Regions from separate parts of the Kocuria sp. GQ42 genome, predicted to be linked through region 2. Evidence: riboswitches for the same ligand, from Rfam matches in the RefSeq annotation. Region 2 holds a riboswitch; each other region holds the start of a gene.
What was found. Region 2 has a riboswitch for thiamine pyrophosphate ahead of AC6CH6_RS14260 (ECF transporter S component). Riboswitches for the same ligand answer to the same signal wherever they lie in the genome.
Positions count from the first base shown of each region.

Region 1: it holds a riboswitch for thiamine pyrophosphate, as region 2 does, so the genes downstream of both, thiM (hydroxyethylthiazole kinase) here and AC6CH6_RS14260 (ECF transporter S component) in region 2, are expected to answer to the same signal.
Region 3: it holds a riboswitch for thiamine pyrophosphate, as region 2 does, so the genes downstream of both, AC6CH6_RS12765 (FAD-dependent oxidoreductase) here and AC6CH6_RS14260 (ECF transporter S component) in region 2, are expected to answer to the same signal.

Region 1 is NZ_JCAXEN010000001.1:709,972-714,070, reverse strand. Features, by position in the region: gene AC6CH6_RS03345 (bifunctional hydroxymethylpyrimidine kinase/phosphomethylpyrimidine kinase) at 1-101, opposite strand, end outside; gene thiE (thiamine phosphate synthase) at 98-781, opposite strand; gene thiM (hydroxyethylthiazole kinase) at 778-1,602, opposite strand; TPP riboswitch at 1,645-1,738, opposite strand; gene AC6CH6_RS03330 (nuclear transport factor 2 family protein) at 1,788-2,522, opposite strand; gene AC6CH6_RS03325 (Rne/Rng family ribonuclease) at 2,717-4,099, opposite strand, start outside.
Region 2 is NZ_JCAXEN010000007.1:30,267-34,365, forward strand. Features, by position in the region: gene AC6CH6_RS14255 (ABC transporter ATP-binding protein) at 1-1,273, opposite strand, end outside; gene AC6CH6_RS14260 (ECF transporter S component) at 1,270-1,893, opposite strand; TPP riboswitch at 1,984-2,103, opposite strand; gene AC6CH6_RS14265 (DUF4235 domain-containing protein) at 2,241-2,519, opposite strand; gene mnhG (monovalent cation/H(+) antiporter subunit G) at 2,580-3,047, opposite strand; gene AC6CH6_RS14275 (MrpF/PhaF family protein) at 3,044-3,316, opposite strand; gene AC6CH6_RS14280 (Na+/H+ antiporter subunit E) at 3,313-4,020, opposite strand; gene AC6CH6_RS14285 (Na+/H+ antiporter subunit D) at 4,017-4,099, opposite strand, start outside.
Region 3 is NZ_JCAXEN010000006.1:12,545-16,643, forward strand. Features, by position in the region: gene AC6CH6_RS12755 (hypothetical protein) at 1-580, opposite strand, end outside; gene thiE (thiamine phosphate synthase) at 679-1,398, opposite strand; TPP riboswitch at 1,414-1,517, shown strand; gene AC6CH6_RS12765 (FAD-dependent oxidoreductase) at 1,513-2,868, shown strand; gene thiS (sulfur carrier protein ThiS) at 2,865-3,104, shown strand; gene AC6CH6_RS12775 (thiazole synthase) at 3,106-3,990, shown strand; gene moeB (molybdopterin-synthase adenylyltransferase MoeB) at 3,987-4,099, shown strand, end outside.

The DNA of each region.
Region 1 (4,099 bases), on a different contig from region 2:
CCGCCCATCGCGGCGATCGACTTGAGGTCCGCGTGCTGGCCGGCCCCGCCCGTGGGGTCGGTGCCGGCGATGGCCAGGACGCGGGGCACGCGGGCGGTCACGGGGCCACCTCCCCGGCGGGTACGGCGGTGAAGGCCCGCAGGTAGCGGGCGGCCGCGGCCGCGGGGTCCGGGTCGGCGCAGATCCCGGAGACCACGGCCAGCCCCGCGGCGCCGGCGGCGCGCAGGCCGGGGGCGTCCTCGACCCGCACCCCGCCGATGGCCAGGCAGGGCAGGGCCGTGCGGGCCGCGGCGCGGGCGAAGCCCTCGACGCCCAGCGGCTCGGGGTGGTCGGGCTTGGTGCGGGTCGCCCGCACCGCCCCGACGCCCAGGTAGTCGACCGTCCCGGCCGGCAGCGCGGCGGCAGTATCGAGCTCCTCCGCCGTGGCGGCGCTGAGGCCGAGCACGGCGTGCGGGCCGCAGATCTCCCGGGCGAGGACCACGGGCAGGTCCGACTGGCCCACGTGCACGCCGGCCACGGGGGCGCCGGCCGCGCGGGCGGCGAGGTACACGTCGGCGCGGTCGTCCACGAGCACGGGCACCTGCCGGCCCACGCGCTCGGCGACGGCCGTCAGCAGGGCGACGAGCTCGCGGACCGGGGCGTCCTTCTCCCGCACCTGGACCATGGTCGCTCCCCCGCGCACGGCGGCGGCCACGACGTCCGGGACCGTCCGGGGGGCGCTCAGGGCGGTGTCCGTCACCAGGTGCAGGGCCAGGGCGGCGGGGTCGAGGCGCGGGCTCACCGGGCGCCCTCCTCGCGCACGAGCTCCGCCCGGGCGGCGATCCCCTCCGGGGTGACGGCGTGCAGCCGGTCCAGCAGCGCCACGGCGAAGGAGCCGGGCCCGGCGGAGTCGGCGGCCGCGTCCTCGGCCGCGAGGGTGTACACCGTGGTGGCGGCCACCGCCGCGGCGGCCGGGTCCGTGCGCACGGCGGTGAACGCGGCCATGAGGGCGCCCAGGGCGCACCCGCCGCCGGTGATGCGGGTCAGCAGGGGCGTGCCGTGCGGCACCCGGACCACGGTGCCGTCCGGGGAGCGCACGAGGTCCACGGGCCCGGACACGGCCACGGCCGAGCCGGCCCGCGCGGCGAGCGCGGCGGCGGCGTCCCGGGCCGCGTCGACGCCGTGGGTCGTGTCCGTGCCGCGGCCGCCGGCGCCGCCGGCGAGGGCGATGACCTCGGAGGCGTTGCCGCGCACGATCGCCGGCTCGAACCCGAGCAGGTCGCGGGCCAGCGCCGTGCGCACGGGCAGGGCACCCACCGCGACCGGGTCCAGGACCCAGGCCCGGCCCGCGCGGCGCCGGGCCCCGACGGCCTCGTAGGCGGCGCCGCGCTGCTCGGCGGTGGGCGTGCCGGTGTTCACGAGCAGGCCGTCGGCGAGCTCCGCGAAGACCCCGCCCTCGCCCTGGATGTCGGTCATCGCCGGGGAGGCGCCCACGGCGAGCAGCACGTTGGCGGTGAAGTTGGTGACCACGGCGTTGGTGATGCACTGCACCAGCGGCGCCGCGGCGCGCAGGTCCTCCAGGGCCGCGGCGGCGTCCTCGGCGAGCGCGGGGTCCGGCGGCACCGGCCTCCCGGGTCCTGGTGTGCGGTCGGACGGGGGTACGGCATCGCGCATCTGCGACATCCCTTCGCTAGTACTGGCTAGATCAGGTTCGACGGGTGTGTTCTCAGCCGCTCGTGCGGCACCCCGTGTCTGGTGTGCTGCCAGTCTAGTCGTCGTGCGGGAGCCGGCACGGACCCCGCACGGGATCAGAACATGCCGTTGGCGTGCGCCATCCGCTGGGGCACCGGCTGCGCGACGCCCCAGTGCTCCACGATCCGGCCGTCGTCGAGGCGCCAGAGGTCGTAGCAGGCGACCGTTCCGGTGGATCCCCCGTCGCGGTTCTCTCCGGGAGCGGCCTCCGCGACGGTCAGCACGAAGTTCCCCTCGCCGACCACCCGGCGCAGCCGCTGGTACGCGGGCTGCGGGCCGTCCGGTGTGCCGCCGGTGTGCTCGGTGCAGCCCCGGGGGCTCATGTGGTCCTGGACGGCGTGGCGGTCGCCCCCGATGAGGGCGGCCTCGACCCACTCGGCGGCGATGCGCTTGTTGTCCTGCGTCCGCTCGTGGTCCGTGACCGCGACGGGACCGTCGAGCTGGGGGCGGGCGCCGTCGGGGCCCGTGCGCAGGGGCTCGAGGACGTCCCAGTGCTCGGCGATCCGTCCGTCCTCCACTCGGAAGACGTCGAAGCCGACCAGCGGCTCCGGACCGAGCCCTTCGTACACCGAGTGGACGGCCACCGTCCCGTGGTCGTCGAGCATCCGGACCATGTCCACGCGGAAGTCGTCGGGCATGCTCTGCACGAAGTGCCTGAGACCCTCGCGCCCGTCCGGCGCGAGCGGCGAGTGCTGGATGAAGTCCTCCGTGTAGTGCCGGTCCACGGCCGACGGATCCCGGTGGACGAACAGTTCCGTGCCGGTGGTGCGGATGGTGTCTGCACTGGTCATGGCGATGCTCCCTGGAACGGGCGGCCGCTCTCCCGGCGGACGGGACGGCGGCCCCGGGTGTGCTTGTGGTGCGCACCACGGTACGCCGCCGTGCGGAGGGCGGGCAGGCCGGGACGGTCCGTGACGGTCCGCGACGACGGAGGACCCCGACCGTGCCGGTCGGGGTCCTCCGTGGTGCTGCTCGGCGGGGCGGGTCAGCCCCGGTCGGCGGGCCGGCCGCTGGTGAGGTCCTCGGCCTTGACGCCGACGCCGACGACGGTCGGCGCCCGGCGGGAGGGGTCCTCCGGGGCGCGCTGGGCGACGGTCTTCGCCTCGTGCCGGGCGCCCTCCGCGGCGGCCGCCTGGCCGGCGGTCACCTCGGCCTCGCCGGGCCGCGCCGCCGGGGCCGAGGCCCGCCGGGAGCGCCGCCGGGGCCGCACGGGCTCGGCGTCCGCCTGCTCCGCGACGACCGCCGCGGCCGGGGCGGGCGCCTGCCGCTCCGTGCGCTCCTGTGCCACGGGCTCCTGGGCCGGGGCCTCCGCCGCGGCGGCGGCCCTCTCCGCGGCGTCATCCGCACCGGTGACCGCCTCGGCGGCGGCCTCCGGGGCGGCGGAGCCGGCGTCCGGCCCCCTCTGCCCGAAGACCTCCGCGAGGGAGTCCAGGCTCAGCGGCCGGGCCTCGGCGGGCTCGACGACCACGGCGTGGCCCTGCGGCAGCTCGATGACCTCGCCGTTGATGGTCAGGCGCGAGCCCTGCTCGCCCGGCGCCCCCTCGGCGGGGATCTGCTCCGGGGCGGCCGGGGCGGTGTCCTCCCCCTCCTCCGGCTGCTGCTCGGCGGCGGTGTCCCCGCCCTGGCCGCGGCCCCGGCTGCGCTTGCCGCGGCGCTTCTTCCGGGAGCGCCCCGAGCCCTCGGGCCGGGACTCCGCCGGCTGGGCGGCCTCCTCGGCGCGCTCCGGCTCGTCCGCGGCCGCCTCCTCGTGGTGGGTGGCGGCGGCGATCGTCGCGAACGCCGTCCGCGCGGCCTCGGCCTTGGCCTTCTCGGCGGGATCGGCCTCGGCGGAGCGCTGCTCCGTCCGGGCGGGCTGCTGCTCGTTGCGGCCCCCGCGGCCGCGCTTGCGCTCCGTGCGGTTCGGCCGCTGGTCGCGGGACTCGCTCGTGGCGCCGCCGGAGCGGCCCTCGAGCGGGTGGTCGTGGACCACCACGCCGCGGCCGGCGCAGTGCTCGCACGGCTCGGAGAACACCTCCAGCAGGCCGGTGCCCATGCGCTTGCGGGTCATCTGCACGAGGCCCAGCGAGGTCACCTCCGCCACCTGGTGCTTGGTGCGGTCCCGGCCCAGGCACTCCACCAGCCGGCGCAGCACGAGGTCCCGGTTGGACTCGAGGACCATGTCGATGAAGTCGATCACGATGATCCCGCCGATGTCCCGCAGCCGCAGCTGCCGGACGATCTCCTCGGCCGCCTCCAGGTTGTTCTTGGTGACGGTCTCCTCGAGGTTGCCCCCGGAGCCGGTGAACTTGCCGGTGTTCACGTCGACCACCGTCATCGCCTCGGTGCGGTCGATGACGAGGGAGCCGCCCGAAGGCAGGAAGACCTTGCG
Region 2 (4,099 bases):
GCAGGAACTGGTGCTCGGGCTCCTGGAAGACCGTCCCCACGCGGGCCACGAGCTCCCGGCCGCTCCACTCGAGCGGGTCGGGGCCCGCGGCGCGGTCGAGGAGCGGGTGGGCCCGCACGGTGCCGCGCACGGGGGCGAGCAGGCCCGCCAGCGTCAGCGCGAGCGTGGACTTGCCGGCGCCGTTGGGCCCGGTCAGCGCGAGCGCGCGGCCGCGGCGCAGGGTCAGCTCCACGTCGGCCACCGCCGTGGGGAGGGCGCGGCCCGCGGCGGCGTCGTCCACCGGGCGGCCGCGCCGCGGCGCCCGCCGCCGGGCGCGCAGCTGCCGCGCCGAGGGCTGGCTGCGCGAGACGCCCAGACCGGTGGCGCTCAGCAGCGGTGCGCCGTCCGCCCCGGAGCCGGCGCCCGGGGTTCCGGCGGGACCCCCGGCGGAATGTGCACCGGAGCCTGCGCCGGGACCCGCGGCGGGGCGAGCGGGCGCACGCGTGGCAGGCACCCGGCCGGGCACCCACACCCCCGCGCCGCTGAGCTCGTCGGCCGCGGCGCCGAGCACCCGGCCCGGCGCGCCGTCGTGGGTGATGCTCCCGTCCCGGCCGAGCACGACGACGCGGTCCACGACCTCGGCCCACACGGCGACACGGTGCTCCACGACCACGAGCGTGGCGCCGCTGCGGTCGAGGCAGGACACCACGGCGTCGCGGACCTGACGCACGCCGGCGGGGTCCAGGTTGGCGGTCGGCTCGTCGAGCAGCAGCAGCCCGGGGCTCATGGCCACGGCGCCCGCGAGCGCCAGGCGCTGCTTCTGCCCGCCGGACAGGGCCGCGGTGGAGTGGTCGAGGGGGAGGTCCAGCCCCACGTCCTCGAGCGCCGCGCGCACCCGCGGCCAGATCTGCTCCCGGGGCACCGCGAGGTTCTCGAGGCCGAAGGCGGTGTCGTCCCCGATCCGGGACAGCACCACCTGGGACTCGGGGTCCTGCTGCACGAGCCCGGCCCGGCCGCGTGCCTGCTCCGGCGGCATGCCGTCGAGCAGCAGCTCGCCGGAGGCGGACTGCCCGTCGTCGTCGTGGAGGACTCCTGCCAGGGCGTGCAGGAGGGTGGACTTGCCCGCCCCGCTGGGTCCCAGCAGGAGCACGCGCTCCCCCGGCTCCACCACGAGGTCGAGGCCGTGCAGCGCCGCCGCGTCCCGCCCGGGGTGGTGCCAGCCGAAGCCGCGGGCCTCGACCCGCGCCCCGCGGGTGGCGGGCACCACGGGGCCCGGGGTCGTGGGAGCCGTCATCGCCGCACGGCCCGCCCCGACGCGAGACCCTGCAGCACGCCGGTGGCCGCGAGGGCCCGCACCACGGCCTGCATGAGCAGGCCCGCGAGCACCACCCCGGAGACGGCCGCCAGGACCACGTAGACCACCTGGTGGCTCAGCGCCCACTCGTAGTTGTAGACGATGTTCTCGTGGACGCCGAGGAAGATCCCGCTCACGGCGCCCGCCACGGCCGCCGCGAGGGCGTCGAACCGGCGGTACCGGAAGGCGGCGAAGGCCAGTTCCGCGCCGATGCCCTGGACGAGCCCGGAGAGCACGACCAGCAGGCCGAAGTGGGTGCCCAGGAAGCTCTCGATCACGGCGGCGAGCAGCTCGCAGAACAGCGCGGCGCCGGGCTTGCGGATGATCAGCCCGCCGAGCACGCCGGCCACGAGCCAGCCGCCGGCGATCAGCCCCACGGCGGGCGGGTAGGCGACCGCGGCCGTGCCGACCAAGGGGTAGAGCAGGTTCGACCACGCCCAGAAGACGACGGCGCACACGGCGGCGAGGACGGCGGCCACGACGATGTCGACGACGCGCCAGGACGACGCGCGGGACGTGCCGGGTCGGCGGGCGGGGCGGTGGGTGGTGGTGGTGTTCACGGTGGGTTCCTCCTGGGCTCAGCGAGCCGTCGGTGCCAGGAGGGGACGGGGTTCCGCGGGCCGCGCCGGTGGCGCGTTCCCGGGGAAGCACCCCTGAGATGCTCGACTCCCTTCGCCGGTGCTAGCCGGAGCAGGTTCGAGGGTCTGCGGCGATCCGCACTCTCAGCGCCGCGCCGGTCTCACCGGCGGGGCGCTCCCCTGTCGTTCAGTGGCACCGAGTCTACCCCTCCCTCGCCCGCTCCGTGCACGGCCGGCGCACGGCCGGTGAACGACGCAGGGGCCCGTCCGGCCGGACACCGGTGCGGTGTCCGGCCGGGCGGGCCCCTGCGCGAGGTGCTCGCCGGGCCTCAGACCTCGGCCTGGCTCGAGGCCTTGGGGTTGGTCTGCGGCCTGTTCTCCATCTTCGCGATCTGGCGGGAGATGCCGACCTTGATGACGGTGCCCACGAGACCGGTCACGAGCGACCAGACGATGATGCCCGTCCAGGCCTCGTCCGGGTCCGGGTTCTTGGCGGGGGGCGGGTCGCCGGTGATGCGCGTCCACGCCGCGCCGAGCACCTTGTGCGAGAGCGCCACGCCGCCGAGCGAGAGGCCCGTGCCCACGAGTTCGAGGACCTTGGTGTTCATGGAGTGCTGCTCCTTGTCGTCCGAGGGGGACGCGGGTGCGCCCTGTCGATCCTGCCCAGCCTAACGCGTCCCCGGCGATCCGTCAGTCTGCTGTCCGTCCGCCCGCCGGCCGTCCGGGCTCGGCACCGGCGGTCCCGCGGCGACGCCCTCCGCGGAGCCCTCCGCCCCGCCCTCCGCGGCGCGGTTGAGGACCTTCTGCAGGTCGTCCTGGGTCAGCGTGGTCCGGTTCAGGTGCTTGGTGCGGTACGTCGAGCGTCCCACCATGTGCGCCGAGACGGGCACGGTGAGCAGCTGGAAGATCCAGCCGAGGGCGATGAGCGGGATCATGACGGGTTCGCGGTTCTCGAGGGCGACGGCCGTGAGCATGAGGAGCAGCCCGAAGACCTGGGGCTTGGTGCCGGCGTGCATGCGCGTCAGCAGGTCCGGGAAGCGGACCAGGCCGATGGCGGCGGCGAGGGACATGAGCGCGCCGACCACGAGGCACACGGCCGCGGCGGCGTCCAGGACGGTGTCCAGCACGGCGCTCACCGCCCGTGCTCGGCGGTCTGGGTGGCGAAGCGCGCCACCGTCACGGAGCCGATGAACCCGACCAGCGAGACGATCACCATGAGGATCAGGTTGTTGAGGTGGCCGTGGTAGGCCATGTCCACGGCGAGGGAGGCCGCGACGATGGCCAGCAGCACGTCCGTGGCCACCACGCGGTCCAGCAGGGAGGGCCCCTTGGCGAGGCGGTAGAGGGTGCCCGCGGCGGCCGCGCTGAGCAGCACGGCCGCGACGGCCACGGCGATCTGCATCACGGGCGGTCCTCCTGGGGGGCGTCGGTGGGGGTGGGTCCCGGGGCGTCCGCCGGGGACCCGGTGGGCACCTCGTCCCGGCGGCGACCCACGATCTGCTGGCTCGCCGTGACCGGGGAGCTGAGCGCGGCGCTGTCCCGCCGGTCCGTGCCGGAGGCCCGTCCGCCGCGCCGCTCGGCCCGCAGGGCGGCGAGCTCCTCCGGGCTGCCCATGATCCGGATCCAGGCGGCCTCCACCTGCAGGGCGGACCGGCGGAAGTCCTCGGCCTCCTGGGCGCTGCGGACGTTGAGCGCGTGGAAGTACAGCGTGCCGGAGGCCCGGTCCACCTCCACCACGAGCGAGCCCGGGATCAGGGTCATGGTGTGGCCGGTGGCCGTCAGGAGCAGGTCGGAGCGCGTGCGCAGCTGGACGCCGACCACCGCGTTGCGCGCGCGCGGCCCCACGAGGATCGCGATGAGCATCACCTCGAAGCTCGCCTTGGCGACCTGCCACACGAACGTCACGGCGAAGAGGGCGAACTGGAACGGGTTGAACCGGCCGGACAGCTGCACCGGCGGCAGGTAGAGCACCCACGTGACGAGCAGGGCCAGGACCAGCCCGACGAGCAGGTTGCCGGGGCCGAAGTCGCCCCAGAGGGCGCCCCACACCACCACGAGCCACACCAGCAGCGGCAGCTCGACGAGCAGGGAGTTCTTAGGACGGGTCACGGCGCCTCCTCCACGACGGGCCGCGGCGCGGACGCGGGGTCCAGCACGGCCTCGACGTAGCGCTCGGGGTGGACGAGGT
Region 3 (4,099 bases), on a different contig from region 2:
GCCCGTCCTCGCGGTGGCCCCGCTCCGCCTCGTTGAGCAGGGTCACGAACTGCTCGAGCGGCTCGGACCCGTCGTGCTCCCGCGCCAGGAAGCGCTCGGCGCGGCGGCGCACCACCTTGTAGACGCGCCCGTCGTCGGGGACGCCCAGGTCCCGGGCGGCCCGGGCCACGGCCAGCGGGGGCTGCTCCGGCAGGGGGTTGGTGCCCCACTCCAGGAGCCCGGTCAGCAGCGGGCGCTCGAGCACGGCGGCCAGGGCCGCCCGGGCGCCCGGCACCCGGGTCAGCTCCAGCAGCCCGCTCGGCGGCGCGGACGGGCACCCCGGCACGTCGCTGGGCAGCCGGGCGGCGCGCTCCAGCCAGAAGGTGTCGCCGAAGAGGGTGGCGAGCAGCACGGCGGCGGCGAGCCGGTCGTCGCTCGGGGCGGCGTCCTCCGGGAGGCCCTGCTCCCAGTGCGTGCCGAGGGCGCGGCGGGCGGGCTCACCGGCCAGCCGGACGCGCAGCTGCGCGTCCTCCGGGCCGCGGGCGGTCTCCGCGGGGCGCTCCACCGCGTGCCGCACCTGGGGGTCGAGCTCGGGGTCCATGGGCCACCTCTCCGTCGTCGTCCTGCGTCCATGCTCTCAGAACGTGCTGGACGGCGGCGGGGAGCCGACGGTGAGCCGGGCGGCGGTTCGCCCCGGGCTCAGGCGGGGAGCAGGCCGCGCAGCTGCCCGGCGGCGACGCGGGGATCGGGGGCCTCGGTGACGGCGCGGACGACGACGACGCCGCGCGCCCCGGCCTCCAGCACCTGCGGGAGCCGCGGCTCGTCGATGCCGCCGATGGCGAACCACGGCACGGGCAGGACCTCCGGGTCCGCGTCCAGCCGGGCCTCCGTCAGCTCGGCGACCGCGCGGACGAACTCCAGCCCGGTGGCCGGGCGCCCCGGCTTGGTGGGCGTGGCCCAGACGGGCCCGGTGCAGAAGTAGTCGACGTCCGGGTCCTCGAGCGCCGCCGTGGCCTGTCCGAGGTCGTGGGTGGAGCGCCCGATCAGCACGTCGGGGCCCAGGAGCCGCCGGGCCTGGGCGGGGCTGAGGTCGTGCTGGCCCACGTGGAAGACGTCGGCGCCCACGAGCGCGGCGATGTCGGCGCGGTCGTTGACCGCGAACAGGGCGTCGTACTCGGCGGCGACCCGGCCCAGCAGCTCCAGCGCGGCGATCTCCTCGTCCGCGTCGATGCTCTTGTCCCGCAGCTGGACGATGTCCGCGCCGCCGGCACAGACGGCGTGCAGGAACTCCTCGAGGTCGCCCCGGTCCCGGCGGGCGTCCGTGCACACGTACAGCCGGGCGGCGAGGAGGCGGGCCGTCCGGGTGTCTCGCAGGGAGGACTCGGCGGGGGCGGAGGCGTCACGGGTAGGGTGGGTCACACGCTGATGATAGGTCAGCGGTTCTGCGGGAGCCCCACCGGGGGCTGAGAGGGCGTCCAGCGCCGACCGCCACACCTGATGCGGGTCATGCCGCCGGAGGAAAGGACGTTCCCTGTGACTGCCGCGCACCCCGCCCCCACGACCGCGCCCCACCCGCTGGTCGACCGGCCCGAACACGTCCGCGCCGACGTCGCCGTCGTCGGCGCCGGGGTGATCGGCCTGGCCACCGCCTGGGAGCTGCGCCGCCGCGGCCGCTCGGTGGTCGTGGTGGACCCCGAGCCGGGCTCCGGCGCCAGCCGCGCCGCGGCCGGGATGCTCGCCCCGGTGAGCGAGGTCCAGTACCAGCAGGAGCCCCTGTACCCCCTCATGACCGCCTCGGCCGCCGAGTACCCGGCGTTCGTGGCCGCCCTCGAGCAGGCCGCCGGCGGGACGGTGGGCCACCGGGCCACCGAGACCCTGGTCTGCGGCGTGGACGCCGCCGACCGGCAGGCCCTGGCGGACCTCCGCGCGCTGCAGGGGCGCCACGGCATGACGGTGGAGCCGCTGACCCTGCGCGCCGCCCGCACCCTCGAGCCGGCCCTGAGCCCGCGGCTGTCCGCGGCGTTCCGGATCCCCGACGACCACCAGGTGGACCCGCGCCGCCTCGTGGCCGGGCTGCTCGCGGCCCTCGTCGCCCCGGAACTCCCCGACCCCCCGGAGCCCGCCGGGCTCCCGGCCGCGCGCGACGGCGGACCGGCCCGCCTCGTCCACGACCTCGCCACGGGGCTGCGCCGCAACGCCGAGGGCGCGGCGACCGGCGTCCGCCTGGCCGGCGGCGGGATGGTCTCCGCGACCTGGACGGTCCTCGCCCCCGGGGCCGGGCTCGGTGAGCTCGAAGGACTGCCGGAGGACTGGCACCCGCCGCTGCGGCCGGTGCACGGGGACATCCTGCGCGCCCGGGTCCCCGCCGGGGCGCCGGAGCTGCTCGAGCGCACGGTCCGCGGCCTGGTGCACGGGGTGCCCGTCTACTTGGTGCCCCGCGCCGACGGGACCGTGGTGATCGGGGCGACCTCCCGCGAGGACGACCTGTCCGGTCCCAGCGCCGGCGGCGTGTTCCGGCTGCTGCGCGATGCCCAGGCGCTCGTGCCCGGCGTCGCCGACCTCGAGCTGGTCGAGGTGCTGGCCCGCGCCCGGCCCGGCACCCCGGACGACATCCCGTACCTCGGCCGGGTCCGCGACCCGGACGGCTCGCCGGTGCCGGGGCTCGTGGTCTCCACCGGCTACTTCCGCCACGGCGTCCTGCTCGCCCCGCTGGCCGCCCGGCTCGCCGCGCAGCTGGTGACCGGCGGGACCGGAGCCGACCTGGCCGCCGACGCCGAGCACCTCGCCACCACCGACCCGCACCGCTTCGACCGCCCCGTCGAGGCCCGTCCAGAGGATCCCGCGCCGGCCGCCGCCGGGCCCGGGCCCCGGAGCAGGAGCACCCGATGACCGCCATCACCCTCAACGGCCGCCCGCACCGCGTGGCGGCGGAGGCGACCGTCGTCGACCTCGTCGCCGAGACCGTCGGCCGGGCCCTGGGCCCCGACGGCGCCCCGCTGGACGGCGGGCGCCTCGGCGTGGCCGTGGCCGTGGACGCCGCGGTCGTGCCCCGCAGCCGCTGGCGGCGGACCCCCGTGGCGGAGGGCCAGTCCATCGAGATCATCACCGCCGTCCAGGGAGGCTGACGTGACCGCCCCGCACCCCGACCCCCTCGTGCTCGACGGCATCGAGCTGAGCTCCCGGCTGATCATGGGCACCGGCGGCCTGAGCTCGCTGCACACCCTGGAGCAGGCGCTGCTGGCCTCCGGCACCGAGCTGACCACCGTGGCCCTGCGCCGCTACGCCCCCGGCCAGGGCGACTCCCTCTTCGCGCTGCTCGAGCGCAACGACATCCGGATCCTGCCCAACACCGCCGGGTGCTACACCGCCCGGGACGCGCTGCTGACCGCCGAGCTCGGCCGGGAGGCCCTCGAGACCGACTGGGTCAAGCTCGAGGTCATCGCGGACGAGGACACGCTGCTGCCCGACGTGGTGGAGCTCCTCGACGCCACCGAGCAGCTCGTGGCCCGCGGCTTCAAGGTCTTCGCCTACACCTCCGACGACCCGGCCGTCGCGCGCCGCCTCGAGGACCTGGGCGCGGCCGCGGTGATGCCCCTGGGCGCCCCCATCGGCACCGGGCTGGGCATCCTCAACCCGCACAACATCGAGCTCATCGCCTCCCGGGCGTCCGTACCCGTGGTGCTCGACGCCGGGATCGGCACCGCCTCCGAGGCCGCCCTGGCCATGGAGCTGGGCTGCGACGCCGTGCTGCTGGCCAGCGCGGTCACCCGCGCCCAGGACCCGGTGGCGATGGCCACCGCCATGCGCCACGCCGTGCTCGCCGGCCGGCTCGCCGCCGGAGCCGGGCGCATCCCGGCCCGCCGCCACGCCCAGGCGTCCTCGCCGGCGGCCGGGCGGATCGACACGGACGCCGCCGGTGCCAGGCCGGCCGCCGGGCCGGCCGCCGGCCCCTCAGCCGGCCCGGCGGACGTGCCGCGCGGGGACTGGGCGCCCGTGGGGGAGCGGCCGTGAGCCCGCTGCCCCCGCTCGTGGAGCCCGGCCCCGAACTGACCCGCGAGGAGCTCGAGCGCTACGCCCGGCACCTGACCCTGCCCGGGATCGGGACCCTCGGCCAGCGGCG